One region of the Thalassolituus hydrocarboniclasticus genome, then DNA from elsewhere that is predicted to be linked to it. Evidence: predicted binding sites of a transcription regulator. Region 1 holds the regulator's gene; each other region holds the start of a gene.

What was found. Region 1 encodes LexA, which represses DNA repair genes until DNA is damaged. Its sites were predicted from a motif close to TACTGTNTANNTANACAGTA; they were not measured.
Positions count from the first base shown of each region.
Region 2: the regulator LexA is predicted to act here: its motif matches at 1,687-1,706, upstream of HUF19_RS01570 (peptidase inhibitor family I36 protein).
Region 3: the regulator LexA is predicted to act here: its motif matches at 3,380-3,399, upstream of uvrD (DNA helicase II).

Region 1 covers NZ_CP054475.1:2,393,422-2,401,114, reverse strand. Annotated here, with positions in the region: gene HUF19_RS10615 (thiazole synthase) at 1-222, shown strand, start outside; gene HUF19_RS10610 (bifunctional hydroxymethylpyrimidine kinase/phosphomethylpyrimidine kinase) at 219-1,841, shown strand; gene htpG (molecular chaperone HtpG) at 1,882-3,783, shown strand; gene HUF19_RS10600 (YfaZ family protein) at 3,956-4,528, shown strand; gene HUF19_RS10595 (DUF6586 family protein) at 4,554-5,033, shown strand; gene HUF19_RS10590 (hypothetical protein) at 5,155-5,406, shown strand; gene HUF19_RS10585 (cell division inhibitor SulA) at 5,520-5,966, opposite strand; gene lexA (transcriptional repressor LexA) at 5,999-6,598, opposite strand; gene HUF19_RS10575 (TetR/AcrR family transcriptional regulator) at 6,865-7,509, shown strand; gene HUF19_RS10570 (L,D-transpeptidase) at 7,558-7,693, shown strand, end outside.
Region 2 covers NZ_CP054475.1:388,180-395,872, reverse strand. Annotated here, with positions in the region: gene HUF19_RS01580 (SDR family oxidoreductase) at 10-894, shown strand; gene HUF19_RS01575 (enoyl-CoA hydratase/isomerase family protein) at 909-1,628, shown strand; gene HUF19_RS01570 (peptidase inhibitor family I36 protein) at 1,872-3,587, shown strand; gene HUF19_RS01565 (CLCA_X family protein) at 3,710-4,570, shown strand; gene HUF19_RS01560 (sensor histidine kinase) at 4,742-6,106, shown strand; gene HUF19_RS01555 (response regulator transcription factor) at 6,103-6,873, shown strand; gene HUF19_RS01550 (DNA-3-methyladenine glycosylase I) at 6,877-7,551, opposite strand.
Region 3 covers NZ_CP054475.1:167,404-175,096, reverse strand. Annotated here, with positions in the region: gene HUF19_RS00785 (TRAP transporter substrate-binding protein) at 13-1,101, opposite strand; gene uvrD (DNA helicase II) at 1,148-3,346, opposite strand; gene HUF19_RS00775 (SIS domain-containing protein) at 3,533-4,387, shown strand; gene HUF19_RS00770 (PA3496 family putative envelope integrity protein) at 4,668-4,853, shown strand; gene HUF19_RS00765 (ammonium transporter) at 4,931-6,199, opposite strand; gene glnK (P-II family nitrogen regulator) at 6,245-6,583, opposite strand; gene HUF19_RS00755 (TorF family putative porin) at 6,662-7,414, opposite strand.

The DNA.
Region 1 (7,693 bases):
CAGGCGATGGCGGCGCTGGAAATGGGCTTTGATGCGGTACTGCTCAACACAGCGGTGGCGCGTGCCCATGATCCGGCAGCGATGGCAGCGGCGTTTAAGCAGGCGGTGGATGGCGGCCGGGCTGCCTATCGCGCTGGTCTGATGTGCGAGCGTGATCAGGCATCGCCTTCCACGCCGACGCTGGGGCTGCCGTTCTGGCATCAGACCGGAGGCGGAGTATGAGCCTCTGTTCAGGCCCGGTGAACCGGGCAAAAATCTGGAGCATTGCCGCCTCCGACTGCAGTGCTGGCGCCGGCAGTCAGGCGGATTTAACCATGGCGCGGGCGCTGGATACCGATTGTGCCACGCTGATCTGTGCCATAACCGCGCAGAACAGTCAGGGCGTGCAGGCCGTTGAGGTGCTGTCGCGGGCAATGCTGGAGCAGCAATGGCAGAGCCTGAAAGCCGATGGCTGGCCGCAGGCGATTAAAATCGGCTGGCTGCCACCGGGCAATCTGCTGCTGCCCTGGTTGCTGGAAAAACTGCAGGAATATTCCGGGCCAGTAATCTGGGACCCGGTGCTGTCGGCATCGCAGGGTGGTTTCCCCCAGGCCAACTGGCCGAAAGACGCATTGCAGGCCCTGCTGCAGCGGGTTGATGTACTGACGCCTAATCTGGCAGAAGCACAGGCGCTGCTGACGTTATTGCAGCCGCAGGATGATGGCGGCGCTGTACAAAACGATTACGAGCCAAGCGATTACGAGCTAGGCCATTGCGCAGACATCTCCGCCGCACTGCAGGTACTGGGCGTTAATCATCTGCTGATTACCGGCGGCGACAGCGCTCGGGCTGGCAGTGCTGAATCTGACGAATGGATTCAGGATGCGTTCTTTGCGGCTCCCTCGTCGGCATCAGGATCTGCTTTCGGTGATCAGCTGCCGGGCCCGGATTTATTGCGGGCGTTTGTTTTCCGCCACCGGCGCTTACCGCTCAAGGTACACGGCACCGGCTGTCATCTGGCCAGTGCCATTGCCTGCGGTCTGGCGCAGGGCTATACGCTGTATGATGCCCTGAGCAGAGCGGTGGCGGCGGTACGCCTGGCGATCCGTTCGGCCAGTGAGCGCGCCAATGGTTACCACAATGCCTGGGCGCGCCCGCTGAATGAGTCGCTGGCCGAAGACTGGCCGCAGGTGGTTCCTGTGCAACAGCGGGCATCCGCTGTGCATTTTCCGCGCTTGCCGCAGCCTCTGGGGCTGTATGGGCTGGTGGACAGTCTGCCGCATCTTAAGCGTCTGCTGGCGCTGGGTATCGACAGTCTGCAATGGCGGGTTAAATCGCCGGGGGCAGAGCATAAAGCTCAGACCGCTGAGGCCATTTATTATGCTGCAGAATCTGCAGTACCTTTGTTTATCAACGACGACTGGCAGCTGGCGCTGGAGTTGGGGGCTTTTGGTGTGCATCTGGGGCAGGAAGATCTGTTAACGGCGGATCTGCAGGCGCTGGCAGAAGCGGGTATCGCACTGGGCATCAGCACCCACAGTGACTGGGAGATTGCCCGGGCGCGCGGGGTGAATCCGTCTTATATCGCCTTTGGCCCGGTGTTTACGCCGCTGTCGAAAGTGTTGCGTTACCAGCCTTTGGGCACGGAAACCTTAGCCCTGTGGGTTGAACGTTTTACCGATCATCGGCTGACCTGTATCGGCGGGATTACAACAGCGAATATTGCTCAGGTCATGGCCAGTGGCATTGATTCGGTCGCCATTGTAACTGAGCTTGCCGACGATGAAGCGCTGCCGCAGCGACTGGCCAATTTGCGTAAGTGTATTCCGGCGCTTGAAAAGCGTTGCGGCGTCCCCATTTAAACAACACTGTTTTTTATGGCGCGTTGTAAAGGAGACGAACATGACCGCAGCCAGCAAAGAAACCTTGGGTTTTAAAACCGAAGTTAAACAACTGCTGCATCTGATGATTCACTCTTTGTATTCCAACAAAGAGATTTTTCTGCGTGAGTTGATTTCCAACGCTTCAGACGCCTGCGACAAGCTGCGCTTTGAAGCCCTGCAGAACGATGCTCTGTTTGAAGGTAATGCAGATCTGGGCGTGCATATCGATTTCGACAGCGAAGCCCGTACCCTGACCATCGAAGACAATGGTATCGGTATGAACCGTGAAGAGGTGATTAACCACCTCGGCACCATCGCTAAATCCGGTACGGCCGAATTCCTCAGCAAACTGAGCGGCGATCAGAAAAAAGATTCGCAACTGATTGGCCAGTTTGGTGTTGGCTTTTATTCGGCCTTTATTGTCGCCGATAAAGTCACGGTTGAAACCCGTCGTGCCGGTGATGATGCGTCTGAAGGCGTGTGCTGGGAATCGGCCGGTGAGGGTGAATTTACCCTGGAAAGCATCGACAAAGCGGAACGCGGTACCCGCATTACCCTGCACCTGAAAGAAGACGATGCAGAATTTGCCGACAGCTTCCGTCTGCGTTCGCTGATTAAAAAATATTCAGATCATATCGCTGTGCCTGTGTATCTGCCGCAGGAAGTCAGTGAAGATGATGCTGACGGCGAGAAAAAACAGATTCCGGAAGCGGTTAACCAGGCCAAGGCGCTGTGGACCCGCAGTAAGTCCGACCTGAGCGATGACGAATATAAAGAGTTTTACAAGCACGTTTCCCACGATTGGAACGACCCGCTGCTGTGGTTGCACAACCGTGTGGAAGGCAAACTGGATTACACCAGTCTGCTGTATATCCCGGCCAAGGCGCCGTTCGATATCTGGAACCGCGATGCGACCCGTGGTCTGAAACTGTACGTGCAGCGTGTCTTTATTATGGATGACGCTGAGCAGTTCCTGCCGCTGTACCTGCGCTTTGTGAAAGGTGTGTTGGATTCCAACGACCTGTCGCTGAACGTTTCCCGCGAAATTCTGCAGAAAGACAAACAGGTCGACAGCCTGCGCAGCGCGCTGGTTAAACGGGTACTCGATTCACTGGAAAAACTGGCGAAAAATGAGCCGGAAAAATACCAGAGCTTCTGGGATGAATTCGGTGATGTGCTGAAAGAAGGCCCGGCAGAAGATTTCGCCAACCGTGAAAAAATTGCCAAACTGTTCCGCTTTGCCACCACCAAGAGTGACAGTGCCGTACAGAATGTCGGTCTGGAAGACTATGTTGCGCGCATGCGTGAAGGTCAGAAAAAGATTTACTACATCACCGGCGACAACTATGCCGCGGTGTCCAGCAGCCCGCATCTGGAATATTTCCGCACTAAGGGTGTTGAAGTGCTGCTGCTCACCGACCGTGTTGACGAGTGGATGGTTGGCCACCTGACCGATTTCGACGGCAAAGTTTTCCAGGACGTTACCAAAGGCGAACTGGATCTGGATGAACTGGCGGATGCTGCGGAAAAAGAGCAGCAAAAAGCGCTGGAAGAAACCCATAAAGATCTGGTTGAACGCGTGCAGAAAGCCCTCGAAGGTGAAGTGAAAACCGTCCGAGTCAGCTCACGCCTGACCGATTCACCGGCCTGTCTGGTGGTTGGCCAGTACGATATGGGTGGCCATATGCGCCGGCTGATGGAAGCCGCGGGGCAGGCGGTGCCTGAACCTGAAACGGCCCTGGAAATTAATCCGTCGCATCCGCTGATCGAACGTCTCGACAGCGAGCAGGATGAAAGCCGCTTTGCCGAGTTAGCGCAGGTGATTCATGCCCAGGCGCAATTGGCAGAAGGCAGCCAGTTAAAGCAACCGGCAGAATACGTCGCGCGGCTGAACAAACTGTTGCTCGATTTAATGCGTTAACAGGGACTTTTACTGGTCTTAGTCGCGGCGGCCGTGGTTTAACCACTGCCGCCGCACTGCTATTATGCCGGCAAATAAAAATCAGCTGCTGTCTGTTGCTCTCTTTGTGGGAGAACAGTGACGGGTAATCCGCGCAGCAGCCGGTACTGTGATCTGATCATTGGGGAATGCTATGAAAATGTTGCGTATGACCGCTCAGGGAATTCTGACGGCTGGTGCTCTGGTTTTGCCGACACTGGTACAGGCGGGTGGTTCGCTGGATATCAGTCTGGCCGATGATGTCGCCCGCGTTGCTTACGACGCCACCCAGATGGGCTCCGGCCTGCATGTCAGCCTGGCGGCTCTGCACCATGAAGATGACGGTGATATGGTTTCTGCCGGTCTGCATGTGGTGGATGTACGTCCATCAACCAGTCATCTGTACATTGGCGTGGGTGCCAAGGTTTTTGCGTTTAATACCGATCACTTTGATGGTGCGGCTATGGGGGTGGGAGGCTTTTTCCGCTACAGCTTCCCGGCAGCACCGGATGTTGGTCTGGCAGGTTATGCCTATTACGCGCCGCCGGTTGTGTCATTCGGTGATGCTGAAAATATGATCAACAGCGATATCCGTCTGCAGTTCAGCCTGCTGCCGACCGCGCGTATTTATGCCGGTTACCGCTATAACAGCATTCGTATCGAAGACATTAACGAGCGTTACGAGCTGGGCGATGGTGCTCACTTCGGTCTGACCATCGACTTTTAATCTCAACCTTCCGCCGGAGCAGGCTATGTCGCAGTGGATTGGCTTTACCAATCAGAAACTCTATCAGTGCCGTTTATTGCTGGAGCAGCTGGCAGCGCTGCAGTCGGCTGCGCCTGCTTTGCAGCAGGCTCTGGAAGAGAGTGCACTGTATCAGCTGCGCGATGCCTGGCTGTCTTATCTGGCAGAGTTGGGGGATATGGTGGCGTATCGTCAGCCTGTCAGCTCTCTGGAATCACTGCTGCAGAATACGCCGCTGATCACCGGCGAAATGCGCGAGCTTAAGCATCTGGCGGAGAACGGCTTTTCCTGGCTGGCGCAGATGCTGGCGGCGGCAGATGCTCAGGGACGTCCGGCCGGAATGAATCAGCCGGCAGCGGCGGTGCAGACGGTTGAGGCTCCGGGCAGAATTGCGCTGGTGGCGACGCAGCAGTCGCCGGTTGCCGGTTGGCTGCAGGATCTGACCCGCCTGATTGAAGCTCAGCGCGCCAATCGTCAGGAAAGCTGATGCCTTGCTGAGTGCATTTATGCAGAGCCGTTTACTTTTTATTACTAACGGTTCTGTGTGTCGTTCAAGCTATTGAAAACATCCTGTGATACACTCCCGCGCCCAGTTTTGAGAGGCGGTTATGGCGCGCTTTTTTGAAATCGTAGAACTTTCCAATGGTGATATCGCCCTGCGTCGTGCTGACGATCAGGACAGCGATGCACTGGTGTGTATTCATTTTTCCGAAGATGCCAAGGCCAGCCTGCAGGCGCATCATATGGATGTTGCGCGGGTGATGCTGGAAGCCGGAGTGCGTAAAGTCGGCGAGCTTTCCGGTATGGAAGTTGAGCGCGAAGACTTTGACACCCCTGAGTATCAGCAGCGACTGCACTGAATGGTGTCTGGCGGTATTGAATCGCCCACCGTTGTGCGTATGAAATTGTGCTGAAAACACAAAAAAGCCCTGATAAAAATCAGGGCTTTTTTGTGTTCGTCGTTTGCTGCACTTCAGGGACGGCGCTGAATCAGCACCACATGGCTGCCGCTCTGGTCGGCCTGCTGGCGGATGATCTGCCGTTCGTGGTTGCTCAGTTCTCCCTGCCATTCAACAATCATATGGCTGTTGCCGGCCGCCAGAACTTTGCTGCACAGGGCCAGTTGGGTGTCATTGCACAGATCGAGATGAATCACCGGCGAATGCTGCAGGCCCATGCTTTCCAGCCAGCTTTTATTCATCGGACGGTGCGGGCTCAGCCACATCAGCCAGCGCTTGTGCGCATTGCACTGTGCCAGCATCGGCAACAAATGCATGGGCTGAATGGCACCGCCTTCACTGACGATGACCTCGGTCAGACTGCCGCGCAGCGCACTGGTGCTGACTCTGGCCATCCTGCCTGGTTGCTGGCTGCTGAGAGATAAGCCGGCTTCTTCCATTCCGAGTAATAACTGACGCATAACAATCACCCCGAACCTGTGAACAGTTGCTGTTAGCTGCGGCGTACAACGCCGACGTATAAACCTTCAACGGCAAATTCCGTTTCCCGCAGATCAACTTCAATCGGCTTAAAGTCGTCATTTTCCGGGTGCAGAATCACCTGATTACGCTTCTTCTCGTAGCGCTTGACCGTTACTTCGTTATCGACGCGGGCAACAATGATTTCGCCATTACGGGCGGTTTCGGCCTTGTGCACCGCAATGTAGTCGCCGTCGAGAATGCCGATGTTCTTCATGCTGTCGCCATGAACTTCCAGCAGGAAGTCGGCAGAAGGGCGGAAGAAGCTGGGTGGAATCTCGCAGTAATCGGCGATGTGTTCCTGAGCCAGGATGGGCTCACCGGCGGCTACACGGCCAACGATCGGCAGACCCGGGTTCTGCTCTTCAACAATGCGCAGGCCGCGGGAAGCGCCGGGCATAATCTCAATCGCACCTTTACGTGCCAGCGCCTTCAAGTGTTCCTCTGCGGCGTTAGGCGATTTAAAGCCCAGCTCGGCAGCGATTTCGGCGCGGGTGGGCGGAAACCCTGTATCTTCCAGTGAGGAGCGGATGAAATCCAGAACCTGCTGTTGTCGTGCCGTGAGCTTGATCATGATGCTTATCCAGTCTGTTGATCCATACAGTATGGTGTAAATGTATACAGTATTTTATCCAGTGTAAACCCCTGTTGTCAGAGGTCTGTGGATTGCTGTGGATGCATTGCTGCTGCACCGGCCCGGATGATGGTATGAGGCTTTTAGCCTTTGGCCGTATATGGGGTTGCCTAAATCTCGTTTTAAACGTATGTTTGAAACAGTTGTTTTGTACTGTCGGCGATGGCAATAAAGCCGCGACAGCGTGATAGGGCAGATGCAGGGTTATGGCACAGAAAGATACGGTTAAAAGTATCCTGAATGCGGCAGAGGAGTTGTTTTCGGAGCGTGGCTTTGCCGAGACCTCATTGCGGAATATCACCACCAAGGCCGGAGTGAATCTGGCGGCGGTGAATTATCATTTTGGCTCTAAGAAAGCGTTGATTCAGGCGGTGTTTGCCCGTTTCCTGACGCCATTCTGCGAAGATCTGGAGCGTGAGCTGGACGCCGTACAGGCGCGGCTGGATGGCAAGGTGCCGGAATTACCCGGCATATTAATGCTGCTGTCGCAGACGGCGCTGCGTGCCGGGCATGACAGTCCGCGTCGTCTGGGGATCTTTATGCGTCTGCTGGGGCTGGCTTACACCCAGGGGCAGGGGCATTTACGCCGTTTTCTGCAGAAAGAATACGGTCCGGTGTTTAAAGCCTTTATGCGTCTGGTGACGGCGGCGACGCCTGAGCTTTCCGATGAAGACCGTTTCTGGCGTATTCACTTTATGCTGGGGGCGACGGTGTTTACGTTGTCGGGGGCCGATTCACTGACGGCGATGGCAGAACACGATCTGGGTAAGGGATCGGATATTGCGCAGGTTGTTGATAAATTGATACCTTTCCTCGCATCCGGTCTTAACGCTCCGCATCAGGCTGGTTGAGCGGAGCCGGGCTTTCCGTTTTTCGCTTTTTACCAACAGGCCTTTGCTATGGCGCCCACGGCTGCGCAATCTGCGTTACCGCAAACATTAATAGAAGTTTCTATTGCCGATCAGGTACTGCGCGTGTCGAGCGCCGGTATCTGCCACCTGTATCCGGTTTCCACGGCGCTTAATGGTGCCGGTG
Region 2 (7,693 bases), 2.0 Mb from region 1:
GAGCTGAGCATGGCCAGCCTCAACAATAAAACCATTATTATTACCGGTGCCAGCCGTGGCATCGGCCGCGAAATTGCACTGGCCTGTGCCCGTGACGGCGCCAATATTGTGATTGCTGCCAAGTCCGACGAGCCGAATCCGAAACTCGAAGGCACCATTCATTCCGTAGCCCGCGAAGTGGAAGAAGCCGGCGGTCAGGCGCTGGCGATTAAAGTGGATGTGCGCAGCGAAGAAGACGTCGATAACCTGATTGCAAAAACCGTTGAGCGTTTTGGCGGTATCGATGCCATCATCAATAATGCCGGTGCCATCGCGCTGGCCGGTGTGGAAAGCACGCCGCTGAAAAAACTCGATCTGATGATGCAGGTAAATTTCCGCGCGGTGTTTCTGCTCAGCCAGAAAGCGTTGCCACATCTGAAAAAATCCGACAATCCGCATATTTTAAGCCTGTGTCCGCCACTGGATATGGATCGCCGCTGGCTGCGTAACCATTCGCCTTACACCCTGACCAAATACGGCATGTCGATGCTGACGCTGGGCATGTCGGACGAATTCAAACGCTATGGCATCAGCGTTAATGCATTATGGCCACGTACCGTTATTCACACCGCGGCAACCTCATTTGGCGGTAAGCAGTCTTTTGACCGCGCACGTAATCCGCTGATTATGGCCGACGCCGCTCACACGCTGCTGCAAACCAGCGCACGTGAAGTCACCGGCCAGTTGCTGATTGATGAAGATTTTCTGCGCAGCCGTGGCGAAACCAATTTCGATCAGTACCGTGCCAACCCGGACAGCGATAAAACCGATTTAATGCCGGATTTATTTGTCCAGGCGCCGGATGCCTATGTTTATGGCGAGCAACCACCACTGGGCGGCTTAAACGAAGAATAACGCAGGAATTAGCAATGAGTCTGATCAGTTTACGCAGCGATGACAGCGGTAAGGTTGCCATTATCTCCTTCGATAACGGTGCCAACACTCACAATCTGCAGTTTGCCCGGGAATTTGAGCAACACCTGCAGACGGTGGAAGATAATATCGATTTTAAAGCGCTGGTGATTACCTCATCCGATGAAAAAAGCTGGAGCCAGGGTCTGGATGTGCCCTGGCTGATGGGCTCCATTCAGGGTGGCCAGCATGATGATGTGAAAGAATTTATGCACACCATGGATCGTTGCCATGCACGGCTGATGCAGCTTCCTGTGCCAGCGATTGCCGCCATTAACGGCCATACTTTTGGCAATGGCTGTGTGATTGCCTGTGCCTGTGATTTCCGCGTTATGCGCAGTGACCGTGGCTACTTCTGTTTTCCTGAAGTGGATATGAGCATTCCCTTTGTACCGGGTTTAATTGATGTGGTGCTGAAGAGTCTGCCGGCGTATCGCTACAACGATATGTTGCTGACCGGCCGCCGGGTCGGCGCGGCGGAATTACTCGCCGATAACTTCCTCAGCGCTGCGTTTGAAGGCGGCGAAGCGGTACTGGAAGGCGCACTGGCCTTTGCCCGCACCTTTAATAAAAAACGCACTATTTTTGCCGAGCATAAAAAGCGCTTTCACAAGCCGGTACTGGATGCTTTGCGCGAGAAAAACCCGCCGTTTATTGATGCCATGAAACTGCTCTGAGCAGAGCGCTGAACCGCTGACGCGAACGCCTGGCCAGCCGCTCTCTGCGGCTGGTTTCTTCTGACAATTTCATCAGTTTAAATTCTGCTAAAAAAAACAAGACCATCGTCTCATATTGTCATACCTCCTTCACAACCACAGGTCTAAGATAGTTCCGGCATGGAAGCTTATCTCCGTTGAGTGATCTCACGCCGCCACCGGAGAACAACAAAAATAACTCTCCACTCTCTCTGTGAGGTCGGTATGAAAAAACCTTCTGTGCGCGCGCTGACCGCCGCATTATTGCTGTCGGGCACCGCGCTGGCAGCCCAGGCCGAAGACAAAGTCTGTCTGTATGAACATGCAGAATATCAGGGCGCCGAATGGTGTTATGGCGTTGGTGATAACAGCTGGATCGGCTCTTCCCGCAACGACAAGGTGTCGTCCATTAAACTGTACGGCAACAGCTATATCGAGATTTTTGAGCACGGTAGTTTCGGCGGTAAACACAGCCGGGTGATGGCCAACACCTACAAAATGGGCAATATGAACGACGGCATCAGCTCATTTAAAGTGCGTAACCGCAACAGCAATGATTTTGCCTGTTTATTCGAGCATCCGGGCTTTCGCGGCACACCACACTGCTTGCAGGCCGGTGAAGGTGAATCCGATCTGAATAATGTGTTACTGGGCCGTAACAAAGCCTCTTCGCTGCTGGTTGCCGGTAAAGCCAATGTCGAGATTTTTAATTACCCCGGCTTTAACTACAGCAAAGAAAACCGCATCCTGACGCGCAGCACGTCCAATCTGGAAGAGCGCCCGGCGAGCTGGACTGAAGATAATATTGATTCTTTCCGCGTGACGTCACGCGTGCCTACCGCGCAGGAAGCCGCGATCGATATTACCGAAGCCGCCGGTTACCGCAGCCCTATCCGCGAAACCAATGCCCTGGCTTCACACAATGCGTTTAACAGCACCGCGTATTTTGGCGGTCAGCTGATTCCCGGACCAAACCATCGTCGTGCGCTGATCGAACAGTTACAGCTGGGCGTGCGTTTCTTCGAACTGGATGTCAGCAAAGGTGGCAGCTACACCAAGGTCTGTCACTCAGTTGATTGCGGTACCACCTTTACCACCACGCTGCGCCGCATGCTGGGTGAAGTGGACAGCTGGCTGAAAGGGGCCGACGCCAATGACGTGGTGTTCTTCTTCCTGCAGGACGACATTAACGGTGACAGCGCGGGTTACCAGCAGTTGCAGCGTGATGTCGAATGGCTGGGCGATATCGTCTACACCGCCGGCAGTTGTCAGACCATTCCCTACGACCTGACCTTCGAACAGATCCGCGCCCAGGGTAAGCGCGTCTTTATTTATAAAAGTGGTGGTAACAACGGCTGCGATATTGCCAAGAGTGTTGCTGTTAACTTTGAGCAAAATAAAGGCGTCAGCGGTCTGAACGTTTACGAAAATCACTTTAACAGCAGCCGCTATGTACGCTCACAGGAATGCATTAATTATTTCTGCAACGACAATGTCAGTGCCGCAGAAGCGCTGATTGGTCTGCAGAATGGTATCAACGCCTTTGGTCTGGATATGCTGGAAGAAGGTGATATCGACGGCAACGGCGCACGCCTGAACAACCAGCTCTGGGCCGTAGGGCCGGAAGGTGCAGCTTCTGCCTACAGCAATGGCAAAGTAGCCCGCTTCCACGCCAGCGGTAATCGTTTTATGAGCGTTGCCGGCGACAGCAGCCTGAACTATGCCTGCCGTAACAGCAGTGGCCAGTGGGCCATCACTCAGACGATGGGTAATGCCGCTAACGGTACCGCCGCCTGTGCCGCTGAATATCCGGGCTACGCCTACACCACGCCGGCCAGTGCTTATGAAGCCCGCCTGCTGCGCGATGCCATCACCTCTGGCAGCGACGTGCATGTGAACTTTGCGGTCAGCAATGGTCAGTGGTTGCCGGATCGCTGGTAACAGCGTCTGCCGCTCGGCTGTGACCTTAAAATCCCGCGCCTGCGCGGGATTTTTTATTTCCGCTACAGCACAGAAAACTCTGCAGGCATAATGCTGTTTCCAAAGACAGCAGCCAACATCCGATGCGCAAATCAGGCAAGCCGACCACCGCATTAACCGAGCGCAGTTTTTATCGCGCCGGCCCCGACCATCGCAGCGTACTGGGTGGCGTGATTCCGGATTTCCTGACCATTCGCCAGCTGTTTGATTTTCGCGGTGTGGAAATTGGCCGCTGGGTAAAACAAAGCGAACAGGAATACGCCGCCGCCTGTTTCTACGATGCCTTGTGCGATTTAACCCAGATTCTCGCCGGTCAGCCATTACCCACAGCAAAAGCCCTGCGCCTGCGGCGCGAGCTGATCTCGTTACGCGGCACGCTGGCATTGCAATATGGCCGTGGTGGCCGCCCTGGCGTATCGGCTCATTATTCGCCGCTGCAACGCAGTTTTGCTTTAGCCAAAAATGCCGGTCCCGGCAGCATCGCTCACGAATGGTTTCATGCTTTCGACCACTACATCGCCGCCAAAGCTTTTACCGATGCTCCGGCTATGAGCTTCGCCTCGTCCCTGTGGCTGCAGAATAAAAGCGCGATTGACCACCCGCTGAATGCCTTATTGGGTGACTGCTTTAAAGCCATTCTGCTCAGTGCTGATGGTAACGATCCCAGCCCGTTGTTTATTGCATCGGCCACGCAGGATAAAGCACTGAATATCCACTACTACAGCCAGCCGGAAGAACTCTGCGCCCGCGCCTTTGAAGCCTTTATTCAGGACGCCGGCATCAAAAACGGCTTTCTGGTAAAAGGCAGTAAAAAATCCGTGGAAGCGCAATCAGGCCTGTATCCACAGGATGAACAACGCCACGCTATCAATCTGGCTTTCGGCCGCTACTTCTCCGCCCTGTGTCAGGCATTGCTGCGTCAACCTGCAGAATCCAACCATTGATCTGAAGCATCCGTACCGCCATTTCATGCAATCTGGCTGTTGTTGTCCGCCCTGATAAGCCTCAGGATAGACATAAGGCAGCGCATTGCCGGCCACCCTCAAATGTAACGAGTTGAAAAATATTGTCTTTGGCACTGGTACTTTTGCCAGAGCTGAGGCAAAGGTTACCCCATGTTATTCGATATCCGCACTCTGGTTGCCGTAATGGCAATTACGACCTTTGTCAGTACGGTCACCCTGTTTTTATTCTGGCGCCTGCTGCCGGAAGAGCGTGCCTTACGACCTGCGGTATTTGGTGCTGCCTGCCAATCGCTGGCCACCATACTGATTCTGCTGCGTGGTCAGATTGCCGATGTTTTATCCATCTTTGCGTCGAATATATTGTTACTGCTGTCATACGCATTGCTGTATCAGACCATGCGTATTTTCTGCGGTAAGACGACCGAGTGGCGCTTGCCTGCAATCATTATTATTGCTCTTGCCCCGGTTTTCTTATTTTTCCCCGGCAATGAATATCTTGGCATGCGGGTAATCGCCAGCGCGATTGGTATTGGCTCGCTGTGTTTTCTGATTGCTCTTGTTCTCTACCGTGAACGACAGCAGCAATTACCAGCCCGCCGCGGTGTCGCCATTGCCTTTGCCGGAGCGTCGGTCTGCAGCCTGATCCGCATTGTTGTGACACTGAAGTACCCGCCCGGTGATATTCATTTTCTCGATAAAAGCGACGATTCCCTGATTTTTATCTGGGGCATTATCCTGGCATTTATTTATGCGTTTTCCATCATCATGATGACGTCAGAAAGACTGCGGGAATCGCTGAAGCAAAAACTTAATGATGAGCAGAAAGCACATCAGGTTGCCGAACGGGCTCTGCAGGAGCAGCGGGCTTTTGTCACTATGTTGTCACACGAGTTCCGTACTCCTCTGGCGATTATCCGCGCGAATACCGATGCCATAACCCTGCTCTCTGAGCAGCAGAACAGTGACATTGATAGCTCGGTAGAACGTATCAGCAGAGCCAATTTACGTCTTACCACGCTGGTCAATGGGTGCCTGAATAACGACCGTGTGCAGAACCTTCTGACCGACAGCCAGGAAACCTTCTGTGACGTCAATCTGATCGGTGTATTGCAGGAAGTGGCCGACGAATATGACGTGCAGCTGCGTGCTGATGACGGATCACCAATCATCGTACCCGGTGACCGCGACCTGTTGTTTATTCTCTTTTCTAACCTCATCAATAACGCGATCAAGCATGCAAACGAACGCAGGAATATTGAGTTTTCCTGCTGCTCAGATGCTCACGCCGTACATATTGATGTCGCCGATGACGGTCCCGGTATTGACGCCGCATACCGCGAAAAAATCTTTGAAAAGTATTTCCGCATCAACGCTGACAAACGTACACCCGGTACCGGTTTAGGGCTGTATTTTGTCCGTGTTATCGCCGGCCAACATCATGGACAGGTCAGGCTGATCGACGGGAATCCGACCCGCTTCCGCATCAGTCTGCCATTAAAGGAGAATACACAATGAACGACATCCGCGTATTGCTTGTGGATGATGAGGATGACTTCCGTACACCCATTGCCATGATTCTGGCCAGCAAGGGTATGGATGTACGTCAGGCAGATTCTGCCGAAGCGATGGACTATGTACTGCAGAGTTATCAGCCTGATGTCATCGTTCTGGACGTAAACCTGCCCGGAGAGAACGGCTTTGAAGCAGCCCGGCGCCTGAAACAAAAAATCAGCAGTAAAATTATTATGCTCACTGCATACGGCGCACTGGAAGACCGGCTGGAAGGTCTTGAATCAGGTGCCGATTATTATTTGCCCAAGCCCATCGACAGCCGCGAACTGCTGTTAATTATCAGGAACCTGACAGGTGGACAACAACAGGGAGTTCAGTCGCCCCAGCAACCTACCCTGCAGCAGGAGGCTCCGGTGCAGTTGCCGGAAGGTGAGCAGGTCTGGCAGCTGAACCTGCCGGAATGGCAGATTCTTCTGCCGCAGAAAACCACCCAGGATCTGAATTTGTCAGAATTAAAACTATTACTGAAACTGGCCAGAACGCCGGGAACAGCAATCTCACGCAAAGAACTGTATGCCGCGCTCGGTTTTAAACACTACGCGCCGGAAACCCGCAGTCTGGACGTAATGGTGTCGCGCCTGCGCCGCCGCTGCAAAGCCACTGGCTATGAAATGCCGATTAAAACCGTGCACAGTATCGGCTATTCCTTTAATGGGGCGATTGAAATTATCGGCAGCTCGGCACTGGCCGAAGAAGTGGAGGCCATGTAGGTTTCAGCCAGAAACCGACATGGCCAGCAGCTGGCTGATTTCATTCAGCGAACGGCCACTGTCGCTACGCCACTGATCAAACGCCTGCTGCACGGTCGCCCGCGCTTTAGCAGAACCCGGCATGCTGTTGGTAACACCTTCAAGCTTCAGTGCGGCCAGTACATCGTTGGAATAGATCGGCATATCCACCCCCATACGCCGCAGCCATACCTGTCCGGTTTTTCCGCCCAGACGTGCACCGGATTTTTGCAGGGCGGCGATATTCGCGCAGATATCCCCGGGCTGCCAGGCGGCAAAAAATGCGGCAACCGATCCGTGCTGTGCTTCCAATCCGGCCAGATAATCGGCATTCGTCTGGATAGAACGGGTTTTAGCCCAGTGCTTAATAAGCCCTTCTTCCTTCATCATGGCTTCGAGCTGCTCATCCGCTAGCTGACGACAGTAAGCCAGATTAAAACCACCAAAAACCTGTTCAAAGCGCGGCCATTTATCGTCCACCACCTGCCAGCGGAAACCCGACTGAAACACCGCCCGCGAGGCTTCCGACAACCACTGTGGCGCCGGAATCTGCAACAGCTCTGCCGCGCTTTTCGGCTTAGTCAGACGCGCTTTGACACTGGCTGCAGAATGACGTGACAGCACGCGTTGTTCGATTTCACTGAAATGGCGGAAAGACATAGCACCCCTCGTAACTGCGCTCAGAAAACCCGTTCAGACTACCAGCATCCGCTACAGTGCGCGCACAAAAAAGCCCGCGCGGTGGCGGGCTGAAGAAAATTCAGGCGGGTATTCACATGCTCAGATAGGCAATGACAAAGAG
Region 3 (7,693 bases), 1.8 Mb from region 1:
AGACTTGCACTATCAATCCCGCGCGTTGATATAGGCCTGCTCGCTCACCGCATGGTAAGCCTTCACCTGATCACGGTAGTTTTTGTACGAGTTATAAACCTTCTGCGCCAGCGGATCAGCCGCCGACACTTCAGCCACTACCTGCTCCGATAACACCTGCAGCTTACTCAGCACATCATCCGGAAATGCGCGCACATCCACGCCGTGCTTTTCTTTCAGCTCGGTCAGCGCGGCCTGATTACGCGTGGTGTATTCGGCCAGCATATCTTCGTTAATGGCTTTGGTTGCCACACGCACAATGGCCTGCAGATCTTTCGGCAGTTTTTCAAAGGCGGTCTTATTAATCACAAATTCCATCATCGAACCCGGCTCGTGCCAGCCCGGATAGTAATAATGTTTAGCGACTTTATATAAGCCAAATGCCAGATCGTTATATGGGCCAACCCACTCGGTGGCGTCGATGGCACCGGTCTGCAGTGAGGTGAAAATTTCACCACCCGGCAAGGTCACCGGCGTACCACCGGCACGGGCCAGCACTTCACCGCCCAGACCCGGAATACGCATTTTCAGACCTTCAAGATCGGAGACGCTGTTAATTTCTTTATTAAACCAGCCGCCCATCTGCACACCGGTATTACCACCCGGCAGCGGTAATAAATTAAACGGCGCGTAAACCTCTTCCCATAATTGCTGACCACCACCGTACTGAATCCAGCCATTCATTTCCTGCGCTGTCAGACCGAAAGGTACCGAGGTAAAAAACTGTGCCGCAGCGGCTTTGCCCTTCCAGTAATACGCACCACTGTGACCCATTTCGGCCGTGCCCTGAGATACCGCATCGAACACCTGCAGTGCGGGAACCAGCTCGCCGGCACCGTAGACTTTAATCTGCAGACGGCCGGCCGACATATCGTTCACCATTGTCGCGAAACGCTCTGGCGCCGTGCCAAGACCGGGGAAATTTTTCGGCCAGGACGTTACCAGCTTCCATTTAAAGGTTTGCTGCGGTGCAGCCACAGCGGCTTGTTCTGCATCTTTCTGGCAGCCACTGAGTCCGGCGATAGCCACTACGGACAGCAGCAGGGTCGTCAGGCGTTTCATATTCCGTTTGCTCCTTGTTATTGTTTCAACCGTATTGTGTTCTGAATTAAAGTGCATCCAGTTTGGCAAAGCTGGCCACCAGCCATTTGCTGCCGGCGTCATCAAAATTAACCTGTACCCGCAGACCGCTGCCCTGCCCTTCAAATTGCAGCACGGTGCCTTCTCCGAACATTTCATGATAAACACGCTGACCCAAAGAATAAGGCAGATTACCGTGGACAAAAGACGGCTGCTTCATTCTTGTTGAAGGATCACGGGCCGTCAGCGGCCGGCTGACACTGTTTTTCAGCCGTACTTCGGCAATCAGTTCGGATGGAATTTCGCGGATAAAACGCGATGGCGTGCTGTAATTTTCCTGGCCGTGTAAACGCCGGCTTTCAGCATGGGTAATAATCAGTTTTTCCATTGCCCGGGTAATGCCGACATAGGCCAGACGGCGTTCTTCTTCGAGGCCTTCGGCTTCGTCCATCGACATTTTATGCGGGAATAAACCTTCTTCCAGACCGGCCAGAACCACCTGCGGAAATTCCAGACCTTTAGCCGAATGCAGCGTCATTAACTGCACAGCATCTTCGTATTCATCGGCCTGACCATCACCGGCATCCAGCGCGGCACGATCAAGGAATAATGCCAGCTCATTCGCTTCGGCATCATCGTTGTCGTCGGCATTAAAACCATCGTCGCTTTCAAACTGGCGTGCGGCATTAATTAATTCTTCAAGGTTATCGAGGCGCGCCTGGCCCTTTTCACCTTTTTCTTTTTTATGGTGTTCAATCAGACCACTCTGATTAATGACCTGATCGACAATTTCATGCAGCTCCAGCTCGTCGATACCGACGCTCATTTCCTCGACCAGATCGAGAAAACTCTGCACCGCCGCACTGGCACGTTTCGGCAGCATGCCATGCTGTACCGCCGCTTCTGCCGCCGCCCATAACGAGCTGCCCTGGTCGCGGGCATAGCTGCGCAGAATATCCACGGTTTTTTCGCCAATCGCACGCGCCGGAACATTAATAACACGCTCAACCGATGCGTCATCCTGACGGTTCAGTAATAAACGCAGATAAGCGAGGGCATTTTTAATTTCCAGACGTTCATAGAAACGCTGACCGCCATAAATACGGTAAGGAATACCGGCACGCAGCAAGGCTTCTTCCAGCGTACGCGACTGTGCATTGGAACGGTACAGCACCGCCATTTCGGCACGCTGACGGCCACTGCGCGCCCACTCATCAACCTGATCGGCGATATAACGCGCTTCATCCTGCTCGTTAAAAGCGCTGTACAGCTGGATGGTTTCGCCTTCTTCACCTTCGGTGTGCAGGCTCTTGCCCAGACGCCCGGTATTGTTGGCGATTACCGCGTTAGCCGCTTCCAGAATGGTTTTGGTCGAGCGGTAATTCTGTTCCAGCTTAATGAGTTCGGCGCCGGGAAAATCGTGCTGGAAATTACGGATATTATCGATGTTGGCGCCGCGCCAGCCGTAAATAGACTGATCGTCATCGCCCACTGCCATCACCGATACACGGTCACCGGCCAGCATGCGGATCCAGGCGTACTGGATATTGTTGGTATCCTGAAACTCGTCGACCAGAATATTGCGGAAGCGCTGCTGATAATGCTCCAGTAAATCCGGGTGATGTAACCACAGCTCATGCGCACGCAGCAGAATCTCACCGAAATCCACCAGTCCGTTCTGCTGGCAGTTATCTTCATACAGCTGATAGACCTGCTGCATGGTGCGCGAAAACGGATCGGCCGATGGCATCACATGCGCCGCACGGCGACCTTCATCTTTCTGTTCGTTGATAAACCACTGAATCTGCTTCGGCGGATAGCGGCTGTCATCGATATTGTTGGCTTTCATCAGGCGCTTGATCAGCCGCTGCTGATCGTCGCTGTCGAGAATCTGAAAGTGCTGCGGCAGCCGTGCTTCGCGCCAGTGCAGCTTCAGCAGGCGGTGCGCCAGACCGTGGAAGGTTCCGACCCACAGACCATTCGCCGGTATCTGCAGCAACTGCTCCAGACGGCCTTTCATCTCTTTGGCGGCCTTGTTGGTAAAGGTCACCGCCATCACTGAAAACGGCGAGACATTTTCCACCTGCAGCAGCCAGGCAATGCGATGCACCAGCACGCGGGTTTTACCCGAGCCGGCGCCGGCCAGTACCAGCTGATGGCGTGAACTTGCAGCCACCGCGTTGCGCTGGCCGTCGTTTAACTGATCGAGAAGTAATGAAATATCCATGGCGTGCGAGTCTATCAGATGCCGGGGTAAAAATGCTGCTGTTTTATACAGTATCCTGCCGTATTCGCCGCCGTGATAACGCCACCACTGCGGCCAGATTCTGTCTGCGGCCAGTATTCCATAGGCTTCACTGCAAAAAGCCCTTTATAATTCCCCACTTACCAGCCGACACCAGGAAATCCTGTTGTGAGAAACAGCCCGATTCTGGCCGAAATCGCCGCCGCCATCCCCAGCCTGCGCAAGTCTGAGGTAAAGGTTGCCGAGTACGTGCTGCGTGCCCCGCAACAGGTGATGCATATGCGCATCGTCGATCTGGCGCAGGAAGCACAGGTCAGCGAGCCGACCATTGTGCGTTTCTGCCGTGGTATTGGCTGCAATGGCTTTCAGGAGTTTAAGGTGCGTATCGCGCAGGAAATGGCGATCACCAACAATATCGGCCAGTTCGCCATCATCGAAGACGACAGTATCGAAGATATCTGCGACAAGATCGCCGACACCACCATTCAGCGTCTGCATCAGGTTAAGACCCAGCTGCAAAGCACTCAGGTGGCTGCCGCGGCCAATGCTATCAGTAATGCCCGACGGGTAGAGTTTTACGGTTTTGGCGCTTCCGGCGCGGTGGCTATTGATGCCCAGCACAAGTTCTTCCGCCTGCAGGTGGCCACGGCGGCCTACAGTGATCCGCATATGCAGTCGATGTCGGCAGTTACGCTGAGCGAGCAGGATGTGGTGGTGGCAATTTCCCAGAGTGGCCGCACCAAAGATCTGCTGCACTCGGTACAGCTGGCCCAGCAACACGGCGCGATGGTAGTCAGTCTGGCACCTGCCAACACCGCTCTGAGTGCGGCCGCCGATCTGCCAATCAATATCAATATTGAAGAAGACACCGAACAATTCACACCGATGACCTCGCGCATCGCCCACCTGATGGTGATCGATATGCTGGCCGTTGCGGTAACCCAGCGCCGCGGACCTGAGTTTGCCGCCCACCTGAATGCCATCAAACGCAGCATCAAATCTTTACGGCTGGAATCTGACTAGTCAGTCAGGTTCCAGATTTTACGATCAGACGTTTTACGCCACTTCTTATAAATGCCGCTGACTTTTTGCTCAGTACATTTCCCTGTAAATCCCTCTCAAGAAACAGCTGCGGATGCTATGCCACGATTTCTGCGGGCTGAGCGCTATACAGGGTACTTTCGTACCGCCTGAGTGCCGCTGAACAGAATTTGGCCTGACCAGCGATTACTGTCATTCTTTTGCAACCAATAAAAAGAAAAATCACAGCAGGATTTACTGTGATCAACCAGAGGGAAAGATAATGGAAGCAGCAATGAAATTCGAAGCCCACGAAGAAGTTGTCTCCTTTGATCAGGAAGGCAAAGTCGTTGTTAATAAAGACTCCCAGATGTCGAAAAAACTGATGGCACGCCGTGCCATTGAAGCCCACCTGGAACGTAAGCGTCTGGAACGCGACCTTGAAGATTTCTACGCCGAAGAAATCTGACTAAACAAAATCCAATAAAAAAAGCCGGTCAGTTTCCTGACCGGCTTTTTTTATTTCAGCTGTCGCTGAGCAACCAATTATTTATTGGTGAACTCAGGGTAAGCTTCCATACCGCACTCAGACAGATCAACGCCTTCGTACTCTTCTTCTTCAGTCACACGCAGACCCATGATGACTTTCAGCAGCATCCAGGTGATGAAAGAAGCCGCGAATACCCATACAAAGATCGTTGCCGCACCCATCAGCTGACCGCCGAAGGTAGTGCCGTCTGCAGTAGCCGGTACAACCAGCAGACCGTACAGACCAACCACACCGTGTACAGAGATAGCACCAACCGGATCGTCGATTTTCATTTTATCCAGAGTCAGGATAGACAGAACCACGATCACACCACCGATCAGACCAATAACAGTCGCAATGAAAGGAGTTGGAGTATCAGGGCTTGCAGTGATAGCAACCAGACCAGCCAGAGCACCGTTCAGAGCCATAGTCAGATCCGCTTTGCGGAACAGAACGTAAGCCAGAACCAGAGCACCGATCAGACCACCAGCAGCCGCTGCGTTGGTGTTCATAAACACTACCGCTACTGCGTGAGCGTTACCGATATCACCCAGTTTCAGTACAGAACCACCGTTGAAGCCGAACCAGCCCATCCACAGGATGAAAGTACCCAGAGTAGCCAGTGGCAGGTTAGCGCCAGGGATCGCACGGATTTCACCATTAGGACCGTACTTACCTTTACGGGCACCCAGCAGGATCACACCAGCCAGCGCTGCAGCAGCACCTGCCATGTGTACGATGCCGGAACCTGCGAAGTCTTTGAAACCAAAGTCATCAGCCAGGCTGTACATACCGAATACAGAAGCACCACCCCAGGTCCACGCGCCTTCCATCGGGTAAATAACCGCAGTCATCACTACCGCGAAAGCCAGGAAAGCCCACAGTTTCATACGCTCAGCAACAGCACCGGATACGATGGACATTGCAGTCGCTACGAACACAACCTGGAAGAAGAAGTCTGAAGCGCCGGAGTAGATAGAACCACCCTGGAAGCCATCTTCACGCGCCGCGAAATCAGCCAGTACTGCAGCAGAATCCACTTCGGTGATACCAGACAGGAAGTAACCGCCGCCGTACATAATCTGATAACCGCACACCAGGTACATGGTGCAGGCAATCGCAAACAGCGCGACGTTTTTAGTCAGAATTTCAGTGGTATTTTTAGAGCGGACCAGACCCGCTTCCAGCATGGCGAAACCTGCCGCCATCCACATTACTAACGCACCGCATACCAGGAAATAAAAGGTATCCAACGCGTACTGGAGTTCGAAAATATTATTTTCCATTCTAAGCCCCCCGCATAAGGCTCTGATTCATTTAATGAGGAAGGATCAGATCGCGTCTGCGCCGGTTTCACCGGTACGGATACGAATGACTTGTTCCAGGTTGGTAACGAAGATTTTTCCGTCGCCAATCTTGCCGGTGTTCGCCGCTTTGGTAATGGCTTCGATGACTTTTTCAGTCAGGTCGTCAGCTACCGCTACGTCAATTTTTACCTTAGGCAGAAAATCCACCACATATTCAGCACCACGATACAATTCAGTGTGACCTTTCTGACGGCCGAAACCTTTTACTTCGGTCACTGTGATGCCCTGAACGCCAATCTCTGACAGTGCTTCACGCACATCGTCGAGTTTGAATGGCTTAACCACAGCTGTAATGAGTTTCATAGAAAACCCCTTTGTTAAACGCTACGAGTTTAAGTGTTGTTAATGGCCCATGCGGGGGCACGGGCCATTGTATGCTTTTTACATGGAGATAGGCAGGCTGTAAGAAACAACCACTTTCAGATCTTCATCCACGCCGGCTTCGCCTTTATCCAGATCGGCTTCCTGAGAAACCACTTTGCTCAGAGTGAAAGCAATGTTGTCGTTATAGGCGTAGCTCAGATCCAGGTGAGTGTATTTGCTGGCATCGTCATCGCTGTCAGCCATACCCAGAGTGGCAGACAAGGCATCCATTTCGTAACCCAGCGTCATGTAGCTGTAGTCATTCGGATTGCTTGAAATCGGGTAGTAGTAAGTAAAAGAAGCGCCTTTATAGCCCAGGCTTACGATGGCGTCAGAGGCATCAAAAGTATTGCCACGGTCTGCTGTTGTTACAGCATAAGCACTTTCAACGGTATCATCGGTATCCGGGTCGTCACCTGCAACATAAGAGGTTTCTGCAGCGCTTGGATAAACATAAGTCCACAGGCTTACGTCGTAGCTGAAATCACCCATTTCAGCGCCGTAACCAATAAACAGATCGTATTCCTGACCCAGTACAGCGTCACCACTGGAAGCCCATACACCGGCGTAAGCACCGGATGTACTGATGGTCAGATCGCCGGACACAGCAGGTACACCACTGGAGGCGCTCAGATCCTGACCGCGCCACAGATACATATTGGCAATAGAAGCCGATGCAGAAACTTCAACTTCAGCCTGCGCAGTAGAAACAGCGGCCAGACCTGCAGTCATAACACCAGCCAGAGCGATTGCTTGAGACAGTTTTTTCATGGTTCTTTCCTTCATCAGTTATTCAAAGCTTTTATTAAGTAAATCGGTGAACGCACCGTTTTCTTTCTGTACTTACCTTGTACATGTCCTATAGCAGCGGCTGTGCCAACTTTTAAAAAATGCGGTTTTTCAGGGAGTTAGCAGCAACCATCAACTAAAAAGCTCTCATAGTGGTTCAAAGGCGGTGCGCAGGGCTGTTTTTCAGCCCCTTTTGGTGCACCTGAAAATCAGCATAGGCACTAAATTGATGCACAAAGGGATCAGGGGAAATAAAACAGG